One region of the Arthrobacter sp. 08Y14 genome, then DNA from elsewhere that is predicted to be linked to it. Evidence: riboswitches for the same ligand, from Rfam matches in the RefSeq annotation. Region 1 holds a riboswitch; the other holds the start of a gene.
The links. Region 1 has a riboswitch for S-adenosylmethionine ahead of CXR03_RS08365 (ABC transporter substrate-binding protein). Riboswitches for the same ligand answer to the same signal wherever they lie in the genome.
Positions count from the first base shown of each region.

Region 1 (5,818 bases):
TCTGCGGACCGATGATCTCGATCACGGGAACCTTGAAGATGTAGGACACCCCAAAGTCCCCGGTGATCAGGTTGCCCAGATAGGAGAGGTACTGCAGAAGAACGGGCCGGTCGAGTCCGTACTGGGCCCTTACCGCTGCCACCGTCTCGGGCGACGGGGAGGATCCGGCACCCCCGAGGATCGCTGTTACGGGATCGCCGGGCGTGAGGTGCAGGACAAAGAAGGTGAGGGTGACGGCCGCCCAGAGGACAAAAACGCTGCCGGCGGTCCGCTTAGCGACAATGCGGCCGGTGCTGCCTCCGGACACCGTTGTGCGCGGTGCCGTGTTGAGGGGATCAAGGGATTGGGTGCTCATTGGGGATCCACCGCCGTGACGTCGTAGAGGTAGGGGAGGGAAAGGCTGGGTTCAAGGGTGAGGTTTGTCCAGCGGTCGCTGCGCAGGGCCACCTGGCTGGCCTGGTTGTAGAGCGGCAGCTGGAGGGCGTGGTCGCTGACGATCTGCTGGGCCTGGTGGTAGAGCTCCTTCCGGACGGCAGCATCGTCGGTGGCAAGTGCCGCGTTCAGGATCGAGTCCAGCCCGGGATTCCGAAACCCCGACCCGTTGGCTACAAAGCCGGCGGACTCGGTGTATTCCGAGGAGAAGACAATGCGCAGCACATCGGCGGTGTTGGTGTTCCAGTAATCGGCGCGAAGGTCGTATTCGAAGGTATTGCCCAGTTCGCTCACGGTTGCTGCGTCGCCGTTCTCGATCAGCACCTCGAAGCCGGCCTGCTTCGCTGTCGCCTGGATTTGAGTGACCAACGCCTGGTGCGCAGCGGGCCAGGCGCCGGGGGTGTACGGGAAATGAACTCTCAGGCGCTCGCCGTCTTTCACCCGGTACCCTTCGGCGTCGTGTTCCGTCCAGCCGGCGTCGTCGAGCAGGCGCGCTGCTTCGGCGGGGTCCGGGTCATAGACGTGCTCAAAATCGGGGGAGTAGAAGCCGGTGGTGGAGCTGAGCGGCCCGCCGGCCCGGGTGACGGTGCCAAAGTAGACGCTGTTGATGCCAGCGTCCACGTGGGCGCTGTGCAGGAAAGCCTTGCGGACGTTGAGATCGTCAAACGGCGCACGGGTGGTGTTGAGGATCAGGTTGGTAGGGTTTCCGGGCCGGTCACGCAGGGTCAGCTCCACATTTGCGTCCGCCTCCGCCTCGGCAAAATGGACCGAGGGCATGAGGTCCAGGGCGTCCGCCTGGCCTGCCCGCAGCAGGCCGTACCTCGTGGAGTCTTCGGGCACAATGCGCCATTCGATCTTCTCAATGTGTGCCGGGCCGTCATGCTGCGCGAAGGGCGGAGCGGAGTTGTAGTCTTCGTTGCGGACCAGGGTGACCTTGGACTGCGGGACGTAGTCCATGATCTTGTATGGTCCCGAGCCCACGGGCGAGTGGCAGTTTTCCACTTGCGGCCGCTTCAGGGCCGCGGGTGACTGGATGCCGAGGAAGGGCTGGGCGAGCACCTCCAGGAACGCCGCATACGGTCGGTTCAGGGTGACGACGGCGGTGGTCGGGTCCACTACCTGCGTGGACTCGTAGGGTTTGAGGTAACCGCCTGCGGTACCGGACTGTGTGTTTGGATCCACCATGTGGTCCAGGTTTGCCTTCACTGCTTCCGCGGTGAGTTTTGTCCCGTCGGTGAACCAGACGTCGTCGCGCACTGTGAATGTGTAGGTGAGACCGTCGCCGGACACTGACCACGCTGTGGCGAGCCACGGATGGATGGCGCCGCCGCTGTCCTGTGAAACGAGCGAATCCAGGTAATTCGCTGCGATGGATGCCTGCGGCATGTCGCCGTCCACGTGGGGATCCAGGCACGAAATGTCCTTGCCGGTGGCAAAGACAAAGGTGTCGCTGCCGCTGGCTGCGGCTGGCCCGCCGCAACCTGAAACCACAGTGGCGAGCATGGCCCCTGCCGTGAGGACGGCGAGGATGCGGGGTAGCTGGGGATGGGGTTTGAGAGGTCTTGCTGTGCTCACGTCAGGCTCCTGAATCATCGCCCGGCGGAGGGCGACGCAGGTTCGCCGGCGGCAGCTTCGCCGTGCCGGGGCAGGGCGAAGCTGACCAACGAAAGCGCGCAGCTTCTCCATCGGTCCTGGCAGTAGCACCGTTCCCCGCTGCTGGGCGGGGAGGGTTGCTGCGGCGTCGTCGATCCAGGTCTCTCGGCCGCTCGGGATGGTTAAGGAAAAGCTAGCCCATGGATCATGGCCGGGCCAGCGATGACCGTTTTTGACCTCATGCGCCGTCTCGGTGCGTCATCGGCGGTCACAGAGGTTCACGGCGGTGTCATCTGGACCCGGGGCCGGGCGTCCAGGCCAAGAGTGTGCGATGCGCCACGAAATTAGTTGACTAAGGGCAATTACTTATATAGTTGATCTAAATCAACTACTAGCAGGAGCCCGATGTCCCCCGCAGAACGTCCCCCCGAAAAAAAGTCCGAGAAGAAGGCCAAGGTGCCCAAGCGGACCGCCTCCCCGGACGGGACCATGACCCACAAGCAGGTGCTGGAATCCCTTTCCGGCCTGCTCCTTGGCATGTTTGTCTCGATTCTGGCGGGCACGGTGGTTTCCACCTCCCTGCCGCTGATCATCTCGGACCTTGACGGCAACCAGTCCGCCTACACCTGGGTGGTGACGGGAACACTGCTGGCCACAACGGTGTCAACGCCGCTGTGGGGCAAGTTTGCCGACCTGTTCAACCGCAAGCTGCTGATCCAGCTCGCGCTGGGCATCTTTGTGCTCGGCTCGGCACTGGCCGGCTTCTCGCAGGACACCAGCACGCTGATTGTCTTCCGCGTGCTGCAGGGTCTGGGTGCCGGTGGTCTCGCCGCGCTGAGCCAGATCATCATGGCTGACATCATCAGCCCGCGCGACCGCGGGAAGTACGCCGGACTCTTTGGTGCCGTCATGGCGCTGGGCACCGTGGGCGGACCGCTGCTGGGCGGCGTTGTCACTGACGCCTTCGGCTGGCGCTGGAACTTCTTCATTGCCCTGCCGGTGGCGGTGGCTGCCATCATCCTGCTGCAGATGACCCTGCACCTGCCCCAGCACGCCAAGCGCAAGGTCCACATCGACTACCTGGGTGCTGTCCTGATCGCCGGCGGCGTGTCGCTGCTGATGATCTGGGTGACCCTGGCCGGCAACCAGTTCGGCTGGGCCTCGCTGGCCTCCTTCCTCATGGTCGCCGGATCCGCCTTGCTGCTGATCGCTGCCGTGCTGGTGGAATTCAAGTCCCCGGAACCGATCATTCCGCTGTCCATGTTCAAGAACCGCACCTTCACCCTTTCCGTCGTGGCCAGCATTTCCGTGGGCGTGTCCATGTTCGGCACTTCTGTGTTCCTTGCGCAGTACATGCAGCTGGCCCGCGGCGCCACCCCCACCGAGTCCGGCCTGCTGACCATCCCCATGATGGCCGGCCTGCTGGTTTCCTCCACGCTGTTCGGAACGATCATCAGCCGCACCGGCAAGTGGAAGGCCGTCATGATTTCCGGCGGTGTGCTCACCGTGGTGGGTTCCATCCTGCTGAGCACCCTGGCCTATGACACCAACCTGGTGCTGGTCGGCATCTACATGGCCGTTCTGGGCGCTGGCCTGGGCATGCTGATGCAGAACCTGGTGCTCGTGGTCCAGAACTCCATTGAGGTGAAGAACCTCGGTGTGGCCACCAGTGCGGTGACCTTCTTCCGCAGCCTCGGCGGTACCGTGGGCGTTTCCGTGCTGGGTTCGGTGCTCGGGACCATCGTTGCCTCCGAAATCAAGGACGGCATCGGTGCGCTGGCCCCGGCTGACCAGGCTGCGGCCGCCGTGGCCCTGGGCAGCGGATCCATCCCCAAGGTCTCCGAACTGCCTGACACCATTGCCGTGCTGGTGGAAAGTGCGTACGGCGTCGGCGTCGGCTCGGTCTTCCTGTACAGCGTTCCGCTGGCCGTCATTACGCTGCTGGCTGTCATCTTCATTCCGAATGCCAAGCTTGGACGCCAGAATGCCGTACAGCTGAAGAAGGCCGCCGCAACCGCTGATCTTGCGGCAACAGCCGGCATCGCCGTAGCTTCCGCCGCGGTGGAGACCCAGGCATCCGACACCGCTGCGGATTCCGCGGCCCGGAACGAGCGTCCCTCACCGGCCGAGCTTGCACTGGCCGACGTGGCGACGGGCGCCGTGGCCCTGGTGGATCCGGTCTCACCGGTGAGGACTGCCAACCCGGAGAGTCAGCCCAAGTGACACCGCGGGAGCTGGGCCGGACAAAGGCTCTGCACGAGGTTGAGGAAAACCTGCGTCTTCTCACGGAAACCGTTCGCAGCCGCATGCGGGACGCAGCCAAGGGCATCGACCCGACCCTGCCCCTGTTTGGCCTCAAAATGCTGCAACTGCTCAAGCGTGAGGGTCCGCTGCATTCCGGAGCGGCGGCAGACCTGCTGATGGTGGACAAAAGTGTCATCAGCAGGCAGTCACGACAGCTCGAGGAACTGGGACTGATTGAGGTGCAGGCCGACCCCCGGGACGGCCGCGCCCGCGTGCTGGTCCTGACACCGGCCGCAGAGGAACGGGTGGGCGCTGTCCAAACCGGCATTATGCTGGACAGCCACATCCTGGATGACTGGTCGGCGGAAGAGCTGCATGAATTTGCCGGCTATCTCTCTCGGCTTCGCAGCCCCCGCACGCTGGCAGACGCGAGCTGAGGCTCCGCCCTGGGCGGCATTCCTATTCCGCGGGGCGCTCCGACCCGGTATGAGGCGCCTCAGGACCCCTGGCATTCTGGTTTCGCCTGCGGCTGCGGGAGGACAGCATGGAGAAGGCGGTGCTCAGCACAAAGAACTCGCTGATGAAGCCCATGGGGCTGGCCGGCAGGGGAGCAAACTGATGGAACAGCACCAGCGCTGACACCATGAGGATGATCGGATGTGCCCGCAGGATCCATTCCGCGGGCACCTCACGGGGCCACGGAAAGAAGCCTTCGTCGGCAGCTGTGTCGGCGCGGGATATCTTCATGGCTCCATCTTGCCAGATACAGGCCGAGGGAATATGTTTCCAGCCATGGCTATCGCACGCACTCCCACCACTGTCATTGACTGCCCTGATCCCGCGGCACTTGCCACCTTTTACGGTGCCCTGCTGGATTGGACGGTGAACCTGCATGAGGATGAATCCTACGACGGCTGGACTGACATTACCGATGTCACCGGCCAGCGCTATTGCTTCCAGCAGGTGGAAAACTACACGGCGCCGGTCTGGCCGGAACAGGACATTCCACAGCAGGTGCATATTGATGTGGATGTTGATGATCTGGATGAAGCCGAGGCGGCGGTGCTGCAGCTCGGTGCCACCAAGCATCCGTACCAGCCGGGCACCACCTTTCGCGTTTTTCTGGATCCGGCCGGACACCCGTTCTGCCTCTGCCTGGCGTAGCGGTAATTGCCCCTGATGGTGCGGGCGGACGTCCATTCATTGGCGTGTACCAATATGTGGAGTCAAAACCCCTGAATATGGCCACAGACCCTGTTTATTCATCTGTTGGAAAGGATAATAGGAGCTAGTCGGTCGGCAGTTATACCAGCATTTGGCACAGTTAGTGCCGCAGGTGCCGGATAGCCGGGGCAGGGGGCGAAGATATGACCGCAGAATGGCTTGTCTTCATCACTAGTCTGGTCTCTTTGCTGGCATGGCCGGCAGCCGTCGTCGTGCTTCTGTTTCTCTACAAGAAGCCGGTTATCAGCCTTGTCCTTGCACTGTCGGAGCGGATAGCGGAGTTAAAGGAAGTGTCGTCACCCCTGGGCGGGGTCAAGTTTTTCCG
Region 1 is NZ_PJIX01000002.1:383,955-389,772, forward strand. Features, by position in the region: gene CXR03_RS08360 (ABC transporter permease) at 1-355, opposite strand, end outside; gene CXR03_RS08365 (ABC transporter substrate-binding protein) at 352-2,007, opposite strand; SAM riboswitch class I at 2,112-2,210, opposite strand; gene CXR03_RS08370 (MDR family MFS transporter) at 2,515-4,248, shown strand; gene CXR03_RS08375 (MarR family winged helix-turn-helix transcriptional regulator) at 4,245-4,706, shown strand; gene CXR03_RS08380 (hypothetical protein) at 4,729-5,016, opposite strand; gene CXR03_RS08385 (VOC family protein) at 5,062-5,433, shown strand; gene CXR03_RS08390 (hypothetical protein) at 5,637-5,818, shown strand, end outside.

Region 2 (5,818 bases), on a different contig from region 1:
CGGCACCCTCGAACTCGCTGAACCAGCGCTGCGCGGTGCCTGGATCGGTGGTGCGACTGGTCAGATAAACGGGTGCGGCGGCGTGGGCAAGCGCGGCTTCCAGTGCGCTTCGGCGCTCCGCGTACGGCCGGTCCAGGAAACCGGTGTCATCCAGCGCCAGCAGGTCAAAGGCAACAAAAGCCGCCGGTGTTTGTTCGGCCAGCAGTTTCACCCTGCTGGCCGCCGGATGGATGCGCTGCTGCAGGACTTCAAAGTCCAGCCGCTTCCCGGAACCGTTGATCAGGATAATTTCGCCGTCCACCACGCAGCGCTGCGGAAGGTTGGCCTTGAGCGCGTCCACCAGTTCCGGAAAGTACCGGGTCATCGGCTTTTCGTTGCGGCTGCCGATTTCCAGCTCATCACCGTCCCGGAAAATGATGGAGCGGAAACCGTCCCACTTGGGCTCGTAGGAGTAGTCCCCCTCGGGCAGTGCAGTCACGGCTTTGGCCAGCATGGGGGCTACGGGCGGCATTACCGGAAGTTTCATGGACCCCATTCTTACCCGGTTTTCAGCCGAGGGGAATGGAAACGCCCAGCCCTGCGGCAAACGCGGTCAGCAGGTCCCGGCCCTGCTGCCAGTTCCCGATGCCGCTTTCATCATTGATGTGGGTCAGTGCTCCGGCGTCGATCACGGGGACACCCCAGGCCTGGGCCAGCAGCCGTGCTCCGGGGAGGGTGCAGTAGGGATCGTTTTCGCTGGCAACCATCAGTCCGGGCACCGGAAGCGGCTCCAACCGCGGGTCCCGGAAAGATCCGGCAGTGTCCGGGAAGGCCGGCTCGGCCGGATCCGGCGGGGCTACCAGCAGCACGCCCCGGGCGCGTTTCGGGTTGCGCAGCAGCCATTCGGCGGAGGCCAGGCAGCCCAGGCTGTGGGCCACGAGGATGGTGTCACCGCCGCGGGAGCCGGCGGCGTCGTCGAGCGCGTCCATCCAGTTCTCCAGGTTCGGGTCATCCCACGACGACGGCGAAATCCGGGACACGTCCGCGGCACCGTCCTGCCACCGGCTTTGCCAGTGCTCATCATTGGAACCGCCGATCCCCGGGACCATGGTCAGGTGCATGCTGTTCGCCTCTCATCCTGTGGTGCCGGGGAGCCGGCAGCCGGGAATATCTGCTCGGAAACCGGTGCTGTCAATGAACATGAAGAAGATCGGTTTCCTGTCCTTTGGACATTACCGCGACGTGCAGGGTTCCTTTGTCCGCACCGCCCGTGACGCCCTGCTGCAGACCGTTGAAACGGCGGTGGCAGCCGAGGAAGTTGGCATTGACGGAGCCTTCCTTCGGGTCCACCACTTCGCCCCGCAGTTCGCTGCGCCGTTCCCCCTGCTGTCCGCCATGGCCGCACGGACTCACCGGCTTGAACTGGGCACGGCGGTGATCGATATGCGCTACGAAAATCCGCTGTACATGGCCGAAGAAGCGGCGGCCACGGATCTGATCAGCGGCGGCAGGCTTCAGCTGGGCCTGAGCCGAGGTTCACCCGAGCCCGCGCTGCGCGGCTATGAGGCATTTGGCTACGTTCCCACCGGGGACAGCACCGATGCGGATGAGGCCCGCAAGCACACACTGGTGTTCCGGGCGGCGATTGCCGGCGCAGGCCTGGCGAACGCGGATCCGATGATGACCGGCAGTTCCGACGCGCTGGCCATCGATCCGCAGTCCCCCGGCCTCGCAGAACGGATCTGGTGGGGTTCCGGAACCCGGGCGACGGCCAAGTGGACCGGCGAACAGGGCATGAACCTGATGAGCTCCACCCTGCTGACGGAGGATACCGGAGTTCCCTTCGATGAGCTCCAGGCCGAGCAGATTGCGGTGTTCCGCAAGGCCTGGGCCGATGCGGGACATGAGGGGACTGCGCGGGTGTCCGTCAGCCGCAGCGTCATTCCGCTGGTGACCGACACCGACCGCCGGTATTTTGGGCTGCGCGCCCAAGCCGAGGGACGCGACCAGGTGGGGCGGCTCGACGGCGGTCTGGCCCGGTTCGGCAAGAGCTACATTGGCGAACCTGATGTCATTGCCGCCCAGCTTGCCGCGGACGCCGCGGTTCAGGCTGCGGACACGCTTCTGGTGACGGTGCCCAACCAGCTGGGCGTGGACTACAACGTGCAGCTGCTGGAGAACATCGTGAAGCATGTCGCGCCGGCGGCCGGCTGGCGCTGATGCCTCCGGCACGGCGGCGGTTCCCGGCTGTCACCGGCATGCGCTATGGTGGTGTCAGCTTCACGAGAGGTGGCCAACGCCCGGAGGAATCCGGGTCCGTAAAAGCTCCGACTGGCCTCACACCAACCCCATTGTTCGGCGGGTGGTTCGGATGACGAAGCGGCCCGCGGCCAACCGGTGCGGGCAAGGACAAACCGTAAAGGAACACACTGTGAGTATCTCCAGTGGCGCCCGCTGCATCAGCTACACCCCCGGCCACAACGTCCACCTCATTCACGGCAAGCGCCTGGCTGTTTACGATGACTGGGTGGATGCCCAGGCCTACGTCGATCTCGATCTGGACCTGATCCAGTTGGTCGTGGACGGCGAGCAGCAGCTGATGTGGTTCCACGACCTGCCTTCCCTGTCGCAGGCGCTGGCCCATTCCAACGGCCAGGTACAGTGGTGCGCACGCTATTCGTCGCTGCTGGTGCCCGGAGGCTTTGACAGCCCCGCACGGCGCTCTTTTTTCTACTTGGCGACGCCGGAAAGGGTCCATCCCTGTAAACAGCTCAACGCAAACGACTCCGAAGACGCCCAAGCTCAGCGGGGCTAAGCCCAGCTGAGCGCAGGTACTGTTCCGCGTCCAGCCCGTCCAGGGCGCGGAGCAGTTCCCGCCGTCCGTCGGCCACCCGCGCGTCTTCCTGCTCGGAGGTCAGCGGCTTTTCCCTCGGATGCACCTGCGTGGCGTGGAAGGCATTAATGCCGCGGACCGCCTCCTCATAGTCGTCGGCAATGGCCTCCGGTGATGCCCCGGCCAGCTGGAGCAGCAGCATGGCGACGAGCCCGGTGCGGTCCCGGCCGGCGGAGCAGTGGATCACCACCGCGCCGTCGTCGGCGTCTGCCAGGGCCTGAACGACGGCGGCGATCTTCTCCGGCCAGCGGCGCAGGTTCTCCCGGTACCACTTGGGCGAGTCCATGTACGGGCCGCACAAAGCGGTGAAGTCGGGATCGTTCGCTTCCTGGGTGGGCCGGGTCAGGAACGTGATGCCTGCGGCGGCGTCGGGGCTCACTTCCGGGTCGGTGTCCCGGCGGCCCTGCTCCACGTCGTTGCGGAGGTCGATGACGGTGCGGACGCCGGCGTCGCGGGCCTGCGCCCAGCCCCGCCCGGTGAGCCATTCGGACCGGCCCATCCGGAAGATCCGGCCGGGTGCCACGGAGCCGCCGCCGGCAACCGGGATGCCGCCCAGGTCACGGGCATTCGCCGCGCCTTCCCACTCCACATCCCGGTTGCCCATCACGCCCTTCTAGGACCAGTCGAAGAAGCCCTTGCCGGACTTCCGGCCGAGCTCGCCGCGCGCCACCTTGTCGCGGAGGATCTGCGGCGGTTCAAACCGCGGACCAAGGGTTTCGGCAAGATACTCGGCAATGCCCAGGCGCACGTCCAGACCCACAATGTCGGTGGTCCGCAGCGGACCTGTGGGGTGCTTGTAGCCCAGGACCATGGCGGCATCGATATCCTCTGCCGTGGCCACGCCCTCCTCCACCATGCGCATGGCTTCCAACGCGATGGCCACTCCCAGCCGGGAGCTGGCAAAGCCGGGGGCATCGTTCACGACGACGGGCGTCTTGCCGAGGTCCTGGGCCCAGGCGGCGGCGGCTTCGGCCAGCTCCCCGGAGGTCTGTTTGCCCAGCACCACCTCGATCAGGGTGGAGGCGGGCACCGGGTTGAAAAAGTGCAGCCCGCAAAACCGCTCCGGGCGCTGCAGCTTTTCCGCCAGGCCGGAGACGGACAGTGAAGACGTGTTGGACGCCAGCCAAGCCTCGGATCCCAGCTGCTCCTCGACCGCAACCAGGGCTGCTGCCTTCAGTCCGAAATCCTCCGGCACTGCCTCCACCACCAACCCGGCACCGGAGAACGCCGCATAGTTCGTGGAAACGGACAGCCGCGCGGTCAGGTCGGCCAGGCTTTCGGAAACGGTGCCGCGCTCGACGCTCTTGGCCAATGCGCCGGCGACGCGGTCATAAGCGGCGGAGGCGGCGTCGTCGTCGCGCTCCACCACCACTACTGTTGCTCCGGCCGTGCAGAAAGCGTGGGCAATGCCCGCGCCCATCCGTCCGCCGCCGAGCACTCCTACCGTCGAGGGAACTGCCATTACTTTTTCTTCCTCTCAAGGAATGCTGACATGCGGTCAAACTTGGCCTGCGATTCAAACAGAATCCCCTGCGCCAAATTGTCGATGGCGGGGTGGGCGTCCGCCGGGGCTGCGAACACGGTTTTGGTGAGCCGGACGGCCAGCGGGTCCTGGCGGGCGATCCGGTCCGCCAGCGCGTGCGCGGTGGCCAGCAGGTCTTCCGGTTCGGCGAGCTCGGTGACCAGGTGCGCGGCCAGCGCTTCCTCGGCGTTCAGCACCCGTCCGGCCAGCAGGATCTCCTTGGCCAGCGGTTCGCCCACCAGTTCCTTCAGGCGCCAGCTGGCGCCGGCGGCTGCCAGGATCCCCAGCGAGGTTTCCGGATTGCCGATCTTGACGCGGGGTGTTCCAATCCGGAAGTCCGCCGCGAAGGCCAGCTCCGCCCCGCCGCCCAGGGCGTAGCCGTCCAATGCCGCAATGACGGGCATCGGCAGTTTGGCGATCCGGGCAAACACGGTGGAGTTGATGCCTCGCAGGGCGTCGTCGCGGCGGCGTTCGCGCAGCTGGGCAATGTCCGCGCCGGAGGCAAACACCCCGTTGCTTCCAGCAAGGATGAGGGTCCGGGGGTTCTCTTCCAAGTCCGCGCAGAGCAAGTGCAGCTCTTCGACCATGGCGGCGTCGATGGCGTTGCGGACCTCGGGCCGATTGAGGACGGCGGTGACGCGCCCGTTCCCCTCGGTGATCTGCAGGGTGGTGAAGGAGCTGTAGTCGGCGCCCATTTAGACGGCCTCAATCAGCATGGCGGTGCCTTGCCCGACGCCCACGCACATGGTGGCGATGCCGCGGGAAGCACCCTCGCGTTCCATCCGGTTCAACAGCGTGATGGCAATCCGGGAGCCGGAGGAACCCAGCGGGTGCCCCAGGGCGATGGCGCCGCCGTCGTTGTTGACGATGTCCTCGTTCACACCGAGCCGGCGGATGCAGGCCAGGGACTGGGTGGCGAAGGCTTCGTTCAGTTCAAAGGCGCCGACGTCGGCAAGTTTCACGCCACTGCGGGCGAGCACTTTCTGCGTGGCCGGGACGGGGCCGATGCCCATGATTTCCGGCGGCACTCCGGCGGACGCGCCGTCCACAATTCGGGCCCGGGCGGTGAGCCCGTACTCGCGGATAGCACGCTCGGAGGCGACGATGATGGCTGAGGCGCCGTCGTTCAGCGTGCTGGAGTTGCCGGCGGTAACAATGCCGCCGGGCCGGACCACGGGACGCAGCTTGGCGAGCACCTCGGCGGTGGTTCCCTCGCGCGGGCCCTCATCGGTATCCACCACGGTGTCGCCCTTGCGGCCGCGGATGGTGACCGGAACGATTTCGTCCTTGAAGTGTCCGGCGGCAATAGCTGCCAGCGCGTTCTCGTGCGATCGGACGGCAAACGCGTCGGCGTCCTCGCGGGAGATGCCGTCCACTGCGGCCAGTTCCTCCGCTGTTTCCGGCATGGAGTACGTCATCTTGCC
Region 2 is NZ_PJIX01000001.1:642,051-647,868, forward strand. Features, by position in the region: gene CXR03_RS02995 (ATP-dependent DNA ligase) at 1-526, opposite strand, end outside; gene CXR03_RS03000 (alpha/beta hydrolase) at 549-1,100, opposite strand; gene CXR03_RS03005 (LLM class flavin-dependent oxidoreductase) at 1,174-2,199, shown strand; SAM riboswitch class IV at 2,258-2,395, shown strand; gene CXR03_RS03010 (hypothetical protein) at 2,411-2,794, shown strand; gene CXR03_RS03015 (tyrosine-protein phosphatase) at 2,751-3,476, opposite strand; gene CXR03_RS03020 (3-hydroxyacyl-CoA dehydrogenase family protein) at 3,486-4,334, opposite strand; gene CXR03_RS03025 (enoyl-CoA hydratase/isomerase family protein) at 4,334-5,089, opposite strand; gene CXR03_RS03030 (acetyl-CoA C-acyltransferase) at 5,090-5,818, opposite strand, start outside.
Region 2: linked by a shared signal. The riboswitch ahead of CXR03_RS03010 (hypothetical protein) and the one ahead of CXR03_RS08365 (ABC transporter substrate-binding protein) in region 1 are both predicted to bind S-adenosylmethionine.